4 regions of the Microbulbifer sp. ABM4_008 genome follow, and region 3 is predicted to be linked to each of the others. Evidence: predicted binding sites of a transcription regulator. Region 3 holds the regulator's gene; each other region holds the start of a gene.

Region 1 (3,123 bases), 180 kb from region 3:
GCAATTCAAAGGCTACGGCTACATCGTTGAAGCCGATATTAAAGGCTTCTTTGATCAGCTGGATCACGACTGGTTACTGCGCATGCTAGCCCTTCGTATCGACGACAAAGCCCTGCTGACACTGATTAAACAGTGGCTTAAGGTGCGCGTGCAAACTCCAGATGGTAAGTTCAGTAAAGCGGCAGCAGGCACCCCGCAAGGTGGCGTGATCAGTCCGGTACTGGCGAACATCTATCTGCACTACGTCCTGGATTTGTGGTTCGAGAAGAAGGTTAAGCCGCGTATGCGTGGCAGAGCCATGCTAATCCGGTACGCCGATGATTATGTAGCGGCTTTCCAATTGAAAACGGATGCAGAGCGCTTTTACCGGGTACTACCGCAACGGCTGAACAAGTTTGGCCTGCAGTTAGCCCCCGAGAAAACGCACCTGAAGCGCTTTAGCCGCTTCCATCCGGGCCGAAAACGGCAGTTCCAGTTTCTGGGTTTTGAGTTCTACTGGAGCTTGGACGTCAACAAACGTCCCAGGCTCAGGCGCCGGACTGCCGCAAAGAAACAGAAGGGCACAATGGAAGCGCTCTACCACTGGATCAAAGCCAAGCGCAGTGAGCGTCTGAGAGAATGGCTGCCCACACTGAAGCGCAAGCTACAAGGCTTCCAGAACTACTTCGGTCTGCCAGACAACAGTCGAAGCTTGTCCCGTTTGTACAGCTATGTTCTACACAGCATACACAAATGGCTCAATCGACGGAGTCAGCGCAAGAGTTATAACTGGAATAGTCTAAAGGAAATGCTGGGATATTTTGGGCTAAAGCCACCGCGAGTATACAAACGCAGTATACTTGTGGACTGGTATTAGGGTTCGTGCTTTACACGAGCGAATATATTACTGAAGAGCCGGATGCGGTAGTTCCGCACGTCCGGATCTGCGTGGGGGCAGTTAGGGTAACCGGCTGTCCTACCACTACTCCCAACCTCTTCCAGAGTTGCTAGCTACTCTCAATGACCGAATGAATATGCTTGCGAAAATTCTCCGGTAGTTGCGAATAGAGTCGATCAATAAAAGGGGGAAAGGAATCTGTGCAAAGTGGTGCAGGTTCTCCACCCCATACACCTCCGTTAAAGTAATCCCAACCGCCTCACACCATACCGGCAGCAGGTCCGCCGGAACTCTTTGTACGCCCGTTTCCATTTTCGAAATTTGAGATGACGCAAGCCCCAGCTGTCTTGCCGGCTGTGCAATCATCATCCTCTCCCGTTTCCGTACGTTGCTCAGGAGATCGCCTAGTGATCCGGCCTCAAATATCGAGGTGCGTTTGGCGGCTTGTCGTCATAAGGCAATAAAGATGGCCGGTGTTAGGTGACACAAGATTGAGATAGGGCTAGCAGTTACAAGGAGTTGCGCATGCCTATAAAAGCGCAAGTGGAGCAATTGCAGCGGGTCGCAGGCCTGTGTGTGGCCCTGGAGCGGGTAACAGGCTGCCCTGATTTAGCGGGAATGGATGCCGTGTTAAAGCTGATAGGTGAGGAAGTGAGCACCACTATCCAGGGGGTGATTTATTCGGCTGAGTCAAAAGGAGGTGGCGGCGCCGAGATGGCTTGAGTACAAAATACCTGTGAGGCCCTGGAGTCACACTGGCTACTTGTCTTTATTGGGTGCTCGCCACTACACTGTATAAAAATACAGTATATTGCTAGAGCACATGAAACTTTCCCCTCTATACGGCAGTGGCGTTAGCTGCGGCTTTCCTTCGCCAGCGGATGACCACAAAGAAGCAGCGCTGAGCCTGGATCAACACCTGATAACCAGCCCGGCGGCGACATTCCTCGCCCGCGCCAACGGCGACTCTATGCAGAACCTCGGCATCTTTGACCGGGATCTGCTGGTAGTCGACCGATCATTAACGCCAATACACGGTGATGTGGTGGTGGTTGCCCTCGATGGGCAGTTAACGTGCAAGGTGCTCGACCGCCAACAGGGCCGCCTGCTATCAGCCAATGATAAATACGCACCGATTCCCATTTGGGAGGGGCAGGAATTGATTGTTGAGGGAGTGGTCAAGGCTTCCGTGCGGTACCACCGGTCCTGCTGATGTTGGCACTGGTTGATTGCAACAGCTGCTATGCCAGCTGCGAACAGATATTCCGCCCCGACCTGCGCGGGCTTCCGGTGGTAGTCCTTTCCAATAATGATGGTTGCGTGGTGGCTCGCTCGAAAGAAGCCAAAGTGTTAGGTATTCCCGATTTGCAGCCGTTCTTCAAGATCGAGCATCTGTTGCGAAAGCACGGGGTAAAGATCTTCTCGAGTAACTACGCCCTGTACGGCGATATTTCCCACCGGGTAATGATAACGCTGAAGCAGTACAGTCCAGAGGTTGAAGTCTATAGCATCGATGAGATGTTTCTGGATCTGCATGGGTTGCAAGAGTGTCTGCTGGATTACGGCCAGCAAATAAGGCAAACCCTTTGGCGGGATGTTCGCATGCCGGTGGGCGTTGGCATTGCTCCCAGTAAAACCCTGGCCAAGCTGGCAAATAGAGTCGCCAAGAAGATCCCCAAGTGTCAGGGCGTCTGCGTCTTGGACTCCCCCGCAAAGTGGCAATGGCTGCAGCGGCGCACTGAAGTAGGTGATGTGTGGGGTGTAGGCAGGCGCCTATCAAAGCGACTTGGGCACCTGGGTATCAAGACAGCCTATGACCTAGCACAAGCCAACCCGAAAATTCTACGCAGCCATACGAACGTAAATATTGAGCGCACGATAGAAGAGCTAAATGGCATTAGTTGCTTAAGCCTGGAAGAGCAGCCACCAGCCAAGAAACAGATCTATTGCACGCGCTCATTCGGCGAAAAGCTCACCGATCTGCAGCCGATACTGCAGGCGGTCACCTTGTATGCGAGTAGGGCAGCAGAGAAGTTGCGGGCCCAGGATTCCCTGGTAAAGTCTATCCATGTCTTCCTGCATACCTCACCCCATGAACCGCATTACTACAGCCGCAGCACCGTAGTGCAAACTCCATACCCTACGGATGACACACGGTTGATAGTGCAGCTGGTAAAGCGTGCGATTACAGAACTGTTCCTGCAGGGGCATAGATTCCTGAAAGCGGGGGTGGGGCTGGTAGAGCT
Region 2 (3,123 bases), 110 kb from region 3:
TTCTCTGCGACGAATAAAACTCTCGAAAATCTCAATCTGCATATCAACCTTCGGAAGTAGACCTTGAATAGACTCCTTTTTTTGCTCAGCCTTTCCCATCAGCTTGCGGCGGAGTTCCAATTCTAATTGGCCCCCTAGAGGCATAGAGGCCAACTTTTCAAAACATGCACCTGCGCCATCATGGAAATTTTGAAGCTTGACCCTCCATTTTTTTAACTCTAGGCTTGACCGCTCCTGATCCGGCTCTCCATTCTCTGCGCGCCACCCTGCCAACCGGTCAAACTCATCTTCCAGCTCTGGCAAATCATCTATTTCATCTAAAACCCGCTCTATCCCCCCCAATATTTCATTCATTTACTTCTCCTCCTTAAGAATCACAGCAAGTAACAAGCAAAACCTCAACATAGATTGAGACCCAAATTACCACACGGGAATCAGAAATGAAAAAACCCGCACTAGGCGAGGTTTTAAGTTCTTTATAAACAAGGAAGAATCTGGGGTGGGCGAGCGGGGGTCGAACCTAAAGATCCACCACCTACGCTACCACTGATAAGCAAACTTTACACTTGCACCGGTAGTATGCTCATCAAAATACGGCTCATCACCTGACCTGGTTCCCGCATGAACAGCGGCACCGAGAACAAATGAGGATTCAGAAAATCCTGAAAAGTAATAATTGTAAAGCAAAGCAATCCCGTTATAGCGCGCTGCTTCATCTCTACGATAGTTAACCTCTACAAGCCCCAGGAAAGCTCCTAAAGAATGGCTATCGGAAGCTACAAGTCGCTCCCAACCCAATCCGTAACCCGCAACTGAACCAGCCTCATCGGAATAGCCCTTCCAACCCAAAGAGCCGAAGTACTTATCTTTACCGCGGTTAATCGAATACTTTGCTCCTATCCCAGCATGATCCAGACCCTTGCCTAATGAAAAGTTTGAGTCCCCAGCCGCAGAGGCGAAAGCAGAACAAGTTAGGAAAAATACGGACAGCAGATACTTCATTACAGCTCCAAGCTACTTCTTAGTGATTTTAAAAAGGGGGGGGGGATTTTTACCGCCAGATAGACATGGCTCACGATCTACCAAAATCAAACCTCAACATAGATTGAGGCAGAAATTCGTACACCGAATTCGTACACTGAGGCCTAAAACTAAAAAACCCCGCACTCGGCGGGGTTTTAAGTCCTTGATAAACAAGGAAGAATCTGGGGTGGCCGACGGGGATCGAACCCGCGACCTCAGGAGCCACAATGTTTGGCCCGCCCTTTCAAAATCAACCACCTACATCATTTTCAGGGGTAATCACTGTATAAAAAACCAGTACATTACCCCGCGCTGCGGGTATTAGACATCGATAGTTACCCCTTATGCAAGCTGGACATGCAATCAGTGCTTTTTGTCACCCATACGATGGTACCGAATAGACGCCTTAACCACACCCTCAACTAGCAACTCCTGCCCTTCCCAGACCGGTATTGGCCTGTATTTGCCATTAGCTGACAATAGTCGGCCTCGTTTCAAGTCCAAGATTTTGCAAGCCAGCTGACCATCCAGAGCGACCACTACCACATCACCATTCATAGGTGTCAGGGAGCGATCGACAATGAGCACATCACGGTCAAAGATGCCCAAGCCCTGCATAGAGTCTCCGTTGGCCCTGGCCATGAATGTAGCCGGAGGATTGGTTATTAAGTGTTCATCTAGGCTTAACGGCTGTTCTTTTGGGTCATCTGCTGGGGAGGGAAAGCCACAGCTGACGCCGCTGCCGTATAGAGAGGTAAGTTTCATAATATACCGCATGCCGTATACATATACAGTATGCGAAAACAAGAAGCTGTATGGCAAAATTTACCGCTACATACCGATTAATATTAGCCACCAGTAGACACTAGAAAAGTTATCAATCACTATCAAGCTGTCGTGAAATATAAAAAGGGAGTAAGGTTATTGTGAGTGAGGGTAGGAATGAAGATTTTTCCAAAGAGGGCGTAGTCGAAACTACGGTTGAGGATCCAGCCAAGAGAAACGACGCGGATAGATACCCACTTCCTGGCCTAGGGTGGATACTAACCACACTTGGAGCACTCATTCTTATATCCCCCTTGTTGAATTACTTTTTTACTTTGATATTAACTATAGCTGCCTTATTAATCTCTTTTTTCCATAAGCAACATCGAAAATATCTACGAAACTGGTGGTCACCTGAAGGCCTTATTGAAAAGAGGACATTATGGCAATCAGGAAAATTTAAAGCTGCTCTAATCGTCCCGCTGGCAGTGTCATTTGTTTTCTGTTTAATAATTGGCCTAAACCTCGATAGAGAGTTTGACTATTCTTACGATGGTTTTAACAGGCTATTCGACATCTTTAGATTCCCTTTAGCTCTTGCCGCAATAGCTTTGCCACTTACCGCCCTTGTAGCCTCGAATCATAGGTCTGCCCAATTCGCAAAGGCTCTTAGCGAAACCGAGGAAAGAAATACGGCTTCCAACTTCTATGACCATAAGAAAGATTTCTTAGAGATGCTTGACCAGTTAGAGGTCGATTGGAATATTAAATTCTATAACCGCCGAAAACTATACCAAAGAATATTCCCTCACAATAATGCAAAAAATGTAGACTTTAAATCTTTAAAAGACAACAGAGGAATGCTCTACCTAGATACAACCATTAGACAATTTAACCATATTAGCAATGACATCACTCCAGTAAATAACGCAGACACCAACCTGGCAGCCCAGTATTTCATGAAGACATTTAGATTGTCTGAGAGTCTACACATCAGGTTTAATGAGGGAATCATACCTCCAAATTGTCAAACCGAGCATTTAATAGCTTACGATGACACCCATCCTATTTTTGCGCTAATTACAATATTGAAGGTGATTGAAGCTTTTTGTAGTTATAGTTTTTTGCCAGAAATCGATAACAGGATCATATGGAAATCTAGCTCTGCCCAATTTAATATCTGCGCACGTAAATATATTGCTTCAAAAAAATCGTCACCCTAAATATCCTAACTTCAAAGGAGCTAGATAGAACAAACATTCTCTTTGGCACCAATATTTGGGCTGAATCTTCCAGTAGAGGGTTCAGCCCACTCACCTCAATAATACTCAACTT
Region 3 (3,123 bases):
CACCCCACCAGCCGACATAGCCTTTTAGTCCGGGGGCAGCTTTAACAAAAATAACTTTGAAAATTTTTTCGGTATTTTAAGATCACCCGAATAATTATTCTTTCACCTGCATATATTTCATAATCAGGGCCGCAGCCTCCTCCACACTATCAACGATATGAAAAAGGTCGAGATCACTGGCATCGATACAATCGCGCTCTAACACTGTATCTACCAACCAATCGTACAACCCACTCCAGTAACGCTTACCTACCAACACAATTGGGAAACGCCGCACTTTCTGCGTTTGCACCAAGGTAAGAGCTTCAAACAACTCATCCAACGTGCCGTAGCCACCGGGAAGTCCAACGAATCCAAGTGCGTGTTTTACAAACATAAATTTCCGTACAAAAAAATATCGGAAGTTCAAACTGATGTCCTGATATGGATTTGCCGCCTGTTCAAAAGGCAGTTCTATGTTTAGCCCAATTGATGCGCCGGGCTGCCCGAAAGCCCCTCGGTTACAAGCCTCCATCAGCCCCGGCCCACCACCGGTAATCACGGGGATCCCTTCAGCCGCGAGCAACTCTCCCAACTTTACCCCCTGCTGATATTCAGGACTATCCTCTGTAAATCTCGCCCCTCCAAACACTGTCACTGCACCACCTAAGGCTATCAGCCGCTCTATCCCATCTACCAATTCAGACTGAATACGAAGCACTCTCCAGGCTTCCGGCATTTTTGCATCCAACATTATTTTTCCCTCTTTGTCAGTTCCTTCAACGCTTTCTTCTCTCCTTGCTTTCTCCATCAATGTAGCAGCTCACAAAGACTAAAACCTGAGGATTGCGCGAACAATAAATCTGTATATAATTCCAGCAACTGTATATAAATACAGAAAACTAGGTAAATCTATGACCAATCTCACCGCTCGTCAGTCCCAGGTTCTCGACCTGATCAAGTCCTACCTGGATGAAACAGGCTACCCGCCAACGCGGGCAGAAATTGCCCAGGAGCTCGGCTTCCGCTCACCCAATGCCGCCGAGGAACACCTGAAAGCGCTCGCCAGAAAAGGCGCCATTGAGATGGTTGCCGGCGCTTCCCGAGGCATTCGAATTCCGGATCACCAATCCGGCTTGCCGATTGTGGGTAGAGTAGCTGCGGGGAATCCCATACTCGCCAGCGAACATATTGAAGATTATTGCGACTTGCCCGCGAGCTTCTTCCATCCCCCCGCAGATTATTTGTTGAGGGTACACGGTATGAGTATGCGAGATGCGGGCATTCTCGATGGAGACTTGCTGGCAGTGCAAAAGACCGAGCAGGTGCGCAATGGCCAAATCGTGGTTGCCCGTATCGATGATGAAGTCACTGTGAAGCGCTTTCGCCGCAAGGGAAATCAGGCAACCGTTCAGTTGCTACCTGAAAATGATGACTTTGAGTTAATTCAAGTCGATATGAGAGATAAGAACTTTGTGATTGAGGGATTAGCCGTAGGGGTTATTCGCCAAACGCCTTAAGCCCCTAAAAACGACAACAGCGGCCATTGGCCGCTGTTGATAAGACTCGAACTAACGCTGATGTTAGTGAATAGTATGATTTACCGGCATTAAATCATCTTCTTCCTCGAAGTAACCAGCCTCAAGATCGTCTAGATTTTGTACGGCTTCAATGCCCGCTTCCAACATAGCCCTTGCCACAGCAACCTTGTTCTTGCGCAGAAACTGAAGGCTTTCTGCAGAAAAAGAAATGCTTACCAAAGGGTCCTCTTTATGGCCAGCACGACGCAAAGCTACATCGCCATTAGCCAGCTCGATTATTTCAAAAGTTTCGGAGGACATTCGCTTTTCCTTCACGGCACAACAGTTTGCGCCCAGTGTACCACAGGCTTGCGATAAGTTTCATTCATCCAATTTGAGGGCTTCTGGCTCCTGACTTTCGAGGCAGTCTATTACCAGTACGCTATATCAAAGAATTACCTAAACCACTCAAGAGATCACAAGAGAAAAGTGAATTGCTTTGCACGTTGCACCTGTTGCGGGTTATGTCGAGTGGGCCACAACTACTCTATTGTGACTCACTCAAAGGACAGCGGACTTTCCCGCAGAGGTGCGCCTAATATCAACAACCTTCAAAATTCGCAGGAATATTACGAATCTATTCAGAAGTTCACCGAGGTCGAGTAAGCGTATTAGTTAACACTCATCCAAGTGAGCGCGCTGCCTCACCACCAACTCACTCAGAGAACGATGCCACTGAAGCAATAACTCTTTGGACAAAGGTGCAAACTCGGGCTTGGCAACTTCGTTGTGTAGCGGGATTAAATTAACCTGTTGCTGTTTTTCATCAGCACCCACAGATATTTTCTGCTGCTCTTCCCAGGCGTAAAGCATATGGGATAACCAACTCTGCGGATCGCCGACCAGGCCGGACAGCTCATTGGCCTCCGCACTAGCCCTACCCTGAACGCCCAGCGCATCAATGATCAACTGCGGAGACTCCGGTTCAAATCCCAGCTGAAGCTGGGCGGCCTGCTCTGCAAGAAAAGCCCGATAGGCCTTGCACAACTGCATCAACGCTGCCTCTTCCAGCGCATCGCGCTGGAGAGGCAAGTCCCACGGCTGTTGCAGCAACAGCTGGCTCTTGCGTAGAGCCGAAGTGACATGAATCGTGTAAGAGTTACTCATTACCTACTTCTTTGCCGCTGTCTTTTTAGCTGCCGGTTTCTTGCGCTTGGCAGCAGTGCTCTTGGTGGAGGCCTCTACTTTCCAACCACCATCGCGATAAAAAGCACGCCAACCGGTCGCCTTGCCCTCTTCCTCAGATTGAACATATTGCTCCTGGGTTTTGCGGCTAAATCGAACTACGGTATCCCGCCCACTGTCATCTTGAGTCGGTGCAGAGAATAGGAAGCTGTATTTTGGATCGATCTCACTCTGGTGAGGCAGCAGCTCTTTAACCAGGGGCGCACGGGTCTCACGGTTTTTCGGGAACTGGCTGGCAGCCAGGAATAGACCCGAGGCACCATCGCGTAGGATATAGTGATCCTCCACTTTGATACAGGCCAATTCCGGCATGGGAACCGGATCCATTTTCGGTGGCGCCGGCTGCCCATTTTTCAGCAGCTTGCGGGTGTTTTTACAG
Region 4 (3,123 bases), 2.0 Mb from region 3:
TGCTCCCGGGCATAAGAACGCACCATCTCTACAGTGCGCGCACCGATGCCACGGGTGGGCGTATTCACTACCCGTTCAAACGCGGTGTCATCATCGCGGTTGGTAATCAGGCGTAAATAAGACAGGGCGTTCTTGATTTCCAGGCGCTCGTAGAAGCGCTGGCCGCCATAGATACGGTAGGGAACCAGCTCGCGCAAAAGCCCCTCTTCAAGTACCCGGGATTGGGCATTGGAGCGGTAGAGGATGGCGATGCTGTCGCGGCGATTGCCGTCGCGCACCCAGTCATTGATACGTTCGACAATAAAGCGCGATTCATCCTGTTCGTTGTAGGCCGCGTAGACGGCGATGGGCTCACCCTCTTCACCCTTGGTCCACAACTCCTTACCCAAGCGACCACTGTTATTAGCGATCACCGCATTAGCCGCGTTCAGAATGGTGGAGGTGGATCTGTAGTTCTGCTCCAGTCGCACCGTCTGCACTTCTCGTAAGTCTGTGGAAAAGTGCTGGATATTCTCGATCTTAGCACCCCGCCAACCGTAGATAGACTGGTCATCGTCACCCACGGCGGTGATATGGCACTGCTCACCGGCAAGTAAGCGCAACCAGGCATATTGAATCGTGTTGGTGTCCTGGAACTCATCCACCAGGATATGGGGGAAGCGCCGGCGGTAGTGGGCCAGAATAGCATCGTTATTCAGCCAGAGCTCGTGGGCGCGCAACAGCAGCTCGCCGAAATCAACCAATCCACCGCGCTGACAGGCCTCTTCATAGGCGAAGTCGATTCGCACCATGGTCTGCAACCAGGGATCGGCGCCGGCATTGATATATTGCGGGCGCAGGCCTTCATCTTTCTGCGCGCCAATCCACCACTGGGTTTCACGCGGTGACCACTTTTTATCATCCAGACCCAGATCTGCCTGTACCCGCTTGATTAGGCGAAGCTGGTCGTCGGAATCCAGGATCTGGAAGTTCTGCGGCAACTTGGCTTCTTGCCAGTGAGCCTTGAGCAGGCGGTGAGCCAGGCCGTGGAAGGTGCCCACCCACATGCCAAAAGTGTTCACCCCCAGCAGCTCTTCGATACGGGCGCGCATCTCGCGGGCCGCCTTGTTGGTAAAGGTTACCGCCATAATGGAGTAGGGCGAGGCGCCCTCCACCTGCATCAGCCAGGCGATGCGGTGTACCAGCACCCGGGTCTTGCCCGAGCCGGCACCGGCCAGAACCAATTGATTGCCGGGCGCGGCAGCTACTGCTTCGCGCTGGGCCTCGTTGAGGGGGTCTAAAATCTGAGATACGTCCATGGGCGAAGATTGTACCAGAGCTGATGCACAAGACCTGTGTAAATAAACAGGATTTTGTCCCGCCTGACAATGTAATGTGATGTCGCTCGCCAGCGGAGGGCACAGCGGCTAAACTGCGCCATCTGGCATAGAGAAGGAAGTCCTGTGAAACCGGCGGAAGTAACGCAACGAATCAGTGAACAACTGTCATCCATGCGCAAATCAGAGCGCAAGGTGGCGGAGTATATTCTCGCCAACCCCGATGAAATCATTCATATGCGCATCGTCGACCTGGCCACTGAAGCCCAGGTTAGTGAACCGACCGTGGTACGCTTTTGCCGCGCCGTGGGCTGCTCCGGATTCCAGGAGTTCAAGCTGAACCTGGCGCAGCAGCTGGCATCCAGCCCCAGCTTCGGCCAGATTGCGGTTACGGAAACGGATACCATTGCCGAGTACAAGCGCAAGGTTTTCGACTCCACGGTGGATACCCTGCTGAAAGTCCGCGATAGAATTGACGACCGTGCCCTCGAGGCCGCTGTCACTGCGATGGCCGCTTCCAAGCGGGTGGAATTCTTCGGTTTTGGTGCCTCCGGTGCCGTCGCCGCCGATGCCCAGCACAAGTTCTTCCGCCTACAGTTGGCCACCGCTGCTCACTCAGACCACCACATCCAGAATATGTCGGCCATGTCCATGCAAGCGGGGGATGTAGTAGTAGCTATCTCCCAGAGCGGTCGCACCAAGGCGTTACTTCGCTCCATGAGCATGGCAAAAGAGCAGGGCGCTCTGGTGGTTGGTTTGGCACCCAGCGGCTCGCCGGTGGCACAACAAGCCAGCATCCCACTGGAAGTGGATGTGGAAGAGGATATTGAGATCTATACGCCGCTGTCCTCGCGCATCGCCCACCTGGTGGTAATCGATGTCCTCGCTATCGGCGTAGCCCAGCGCAAAGGTCCTCAGCTACAGGAGCACCTGTTGAAACTGAAACAGGGACTGTACACATTGCGGGAAGACAAGCACTAAACTCCCTGATATCCAAAGCGGGCAAGGGACAATGTGCCCGCCCGTTTCTACCAAAGCCATTTCCCGCCAATTGGGCTTTGCCGGGAAGATCCTTCCAGGCTGTACCTGAGCAACATAATGACATCCATCGCTTCTAACCCGGACGAGAAAGCCCCGCGCTGGCTAGTGGTGTGGCTGGCCGCACTCGTTTCCCTGACACCTTTTTCCATCGACAGCTACCTGCCGGCCATTCCGGCGATGGCGGCGGCCCTGGATACAGAAGTCGAGCGGATGCAGTACTCAGTGTCCAGTTTTCTGCTGGGCTTTGCCCTCGGGCAGCTGTTTGGCGGACCATTATCAGATCGCTGGGGACGGCGCCTTGTAGGAACTATCGGCCTCAGTATCTATATAGCCAGCTCCCTGTTAGTCCTGTTTACCGACCATGTAGACCAACTGATTATCCTGCGCTTCTGCCAGGCAGTTGGCGGCGGCTTTGCCACAGTAATCTGTGCTGCAATTGTGCGCGACCTACACAGTGGCCGTGAGGCGGCAAAAATTATTTCCCTGATTAGCACCATCATGCTGATTGCACCGCTGATCGCCCCGGTGATCGGCTCCGCACTGCTAGCCGTAGGCGGCTGGCAGAGTATTTTCGTCTTTTTGTTACTGTACGCTCTTGCAATGCTCGTACTAGTACAGCTGCTGCTACCGGAGACTGTCTCCCGCTTTACCCGCGCACGCCGCCAGATGATGCCGCTGAAGTCTCTCGTGGGCAGCTACGGCCAGGTTTTGCGCAATCCCCGCGCTATTGGGTTCCTGATTGCACAGGCCTGTGTCAGCGGTTCGA

Evidence for each region. The regulator LexA, encoded in region 3, represses DNA repair genes until DNA is damaged. The targets are predictions, from matches to a motif close to ACTGTNTNTANANACAGT.
Region 1: ACYX4J_RS08655 (LexA family protein) is a predicted target of LexA. The motif match lies at 1,668-1,685, and genes of this name have one in related genera.
Region 2: ACYX4J_RS07390 (LexA family protein) is a predicted target of LexA. The motif match lies at 1,801-1,818, and genes of this name have one in related genera.
Region 4: uvrD (DNA helicase II) is a predicted target of LexA. The motif match lies at 1,332-1,349, and genes of this name have one in related genera.

What each region holds. Positions count from the first base shown of each region.
Region 1 is NZ_CM149970.1:1,981,641-1,984,763, forward strand. It holds gene ltrA (group II intron reverse transcriptase/maturase) at 1-856, shown strand, start outside; gene ACYX4J_RS08650 (hypothetical protein) at 1,403-1,600, shown strand; gene ACYX4J_RS08655 (LexA family protein) at 1,701-2,090, shown strand; gene ACYX4J_RS08660 (Y-family DNA polymerase) at 2,090-3,123, shown strand, end outside.
Region 2 is NZ_CM149970.1:1,692,940-1,696,062, reverse strand. It holds gene ACYX4J_RS07400 (hypothetical protein) at 1-354, opposite strand, end outside; gene ACYX4J_RS07395 (hypothetical protein) at 541-1,002, opposite strand; gene ACYX4J_RS07390 (LexA family protein) at 1,387-1,788, opposite strand; gene ACYX4J_RS07385 (hypothetical protein) at 1,950-3,011, shown strand; gene ACYX4J_RS07380 (hypothetical protein) at 3,122-3,123, opposite strand, start outside.
Region 3 is NZ_CM149970.1:1,800,175-1,803,297, reverse strand. It holds gene ACYX4J_RS07910 (LOG family protein) at 95-733, opposite strand; gene lexA (transcriptional repressor LexA) at 894-1,499, shown strand; gene ACYX4J_RS07900 (hypothetical protein) at 1,563-1,820, opposite strand; gene ACYX4J_RS07895 (DUF6586 family protein) at 2,175-2,666, opposite strand; gene topA (type I DNA topoisomerase) at 2,670-3,123, opposite strand, start outside.
Region 4 is NZ_CM149970.1:5,022,041-5,025,163, reverse strand. It holds gene uvrD (DNA helicase II) at 1-1,298, opposite strand, end outside; gene hexR (transcriptional regulator HexR) at 1,443-2,297, shown strand; gene ACYX4J_RS21825 (multidrug effflux MFS transporter) at 2,415-3,123, shown strand, end outside.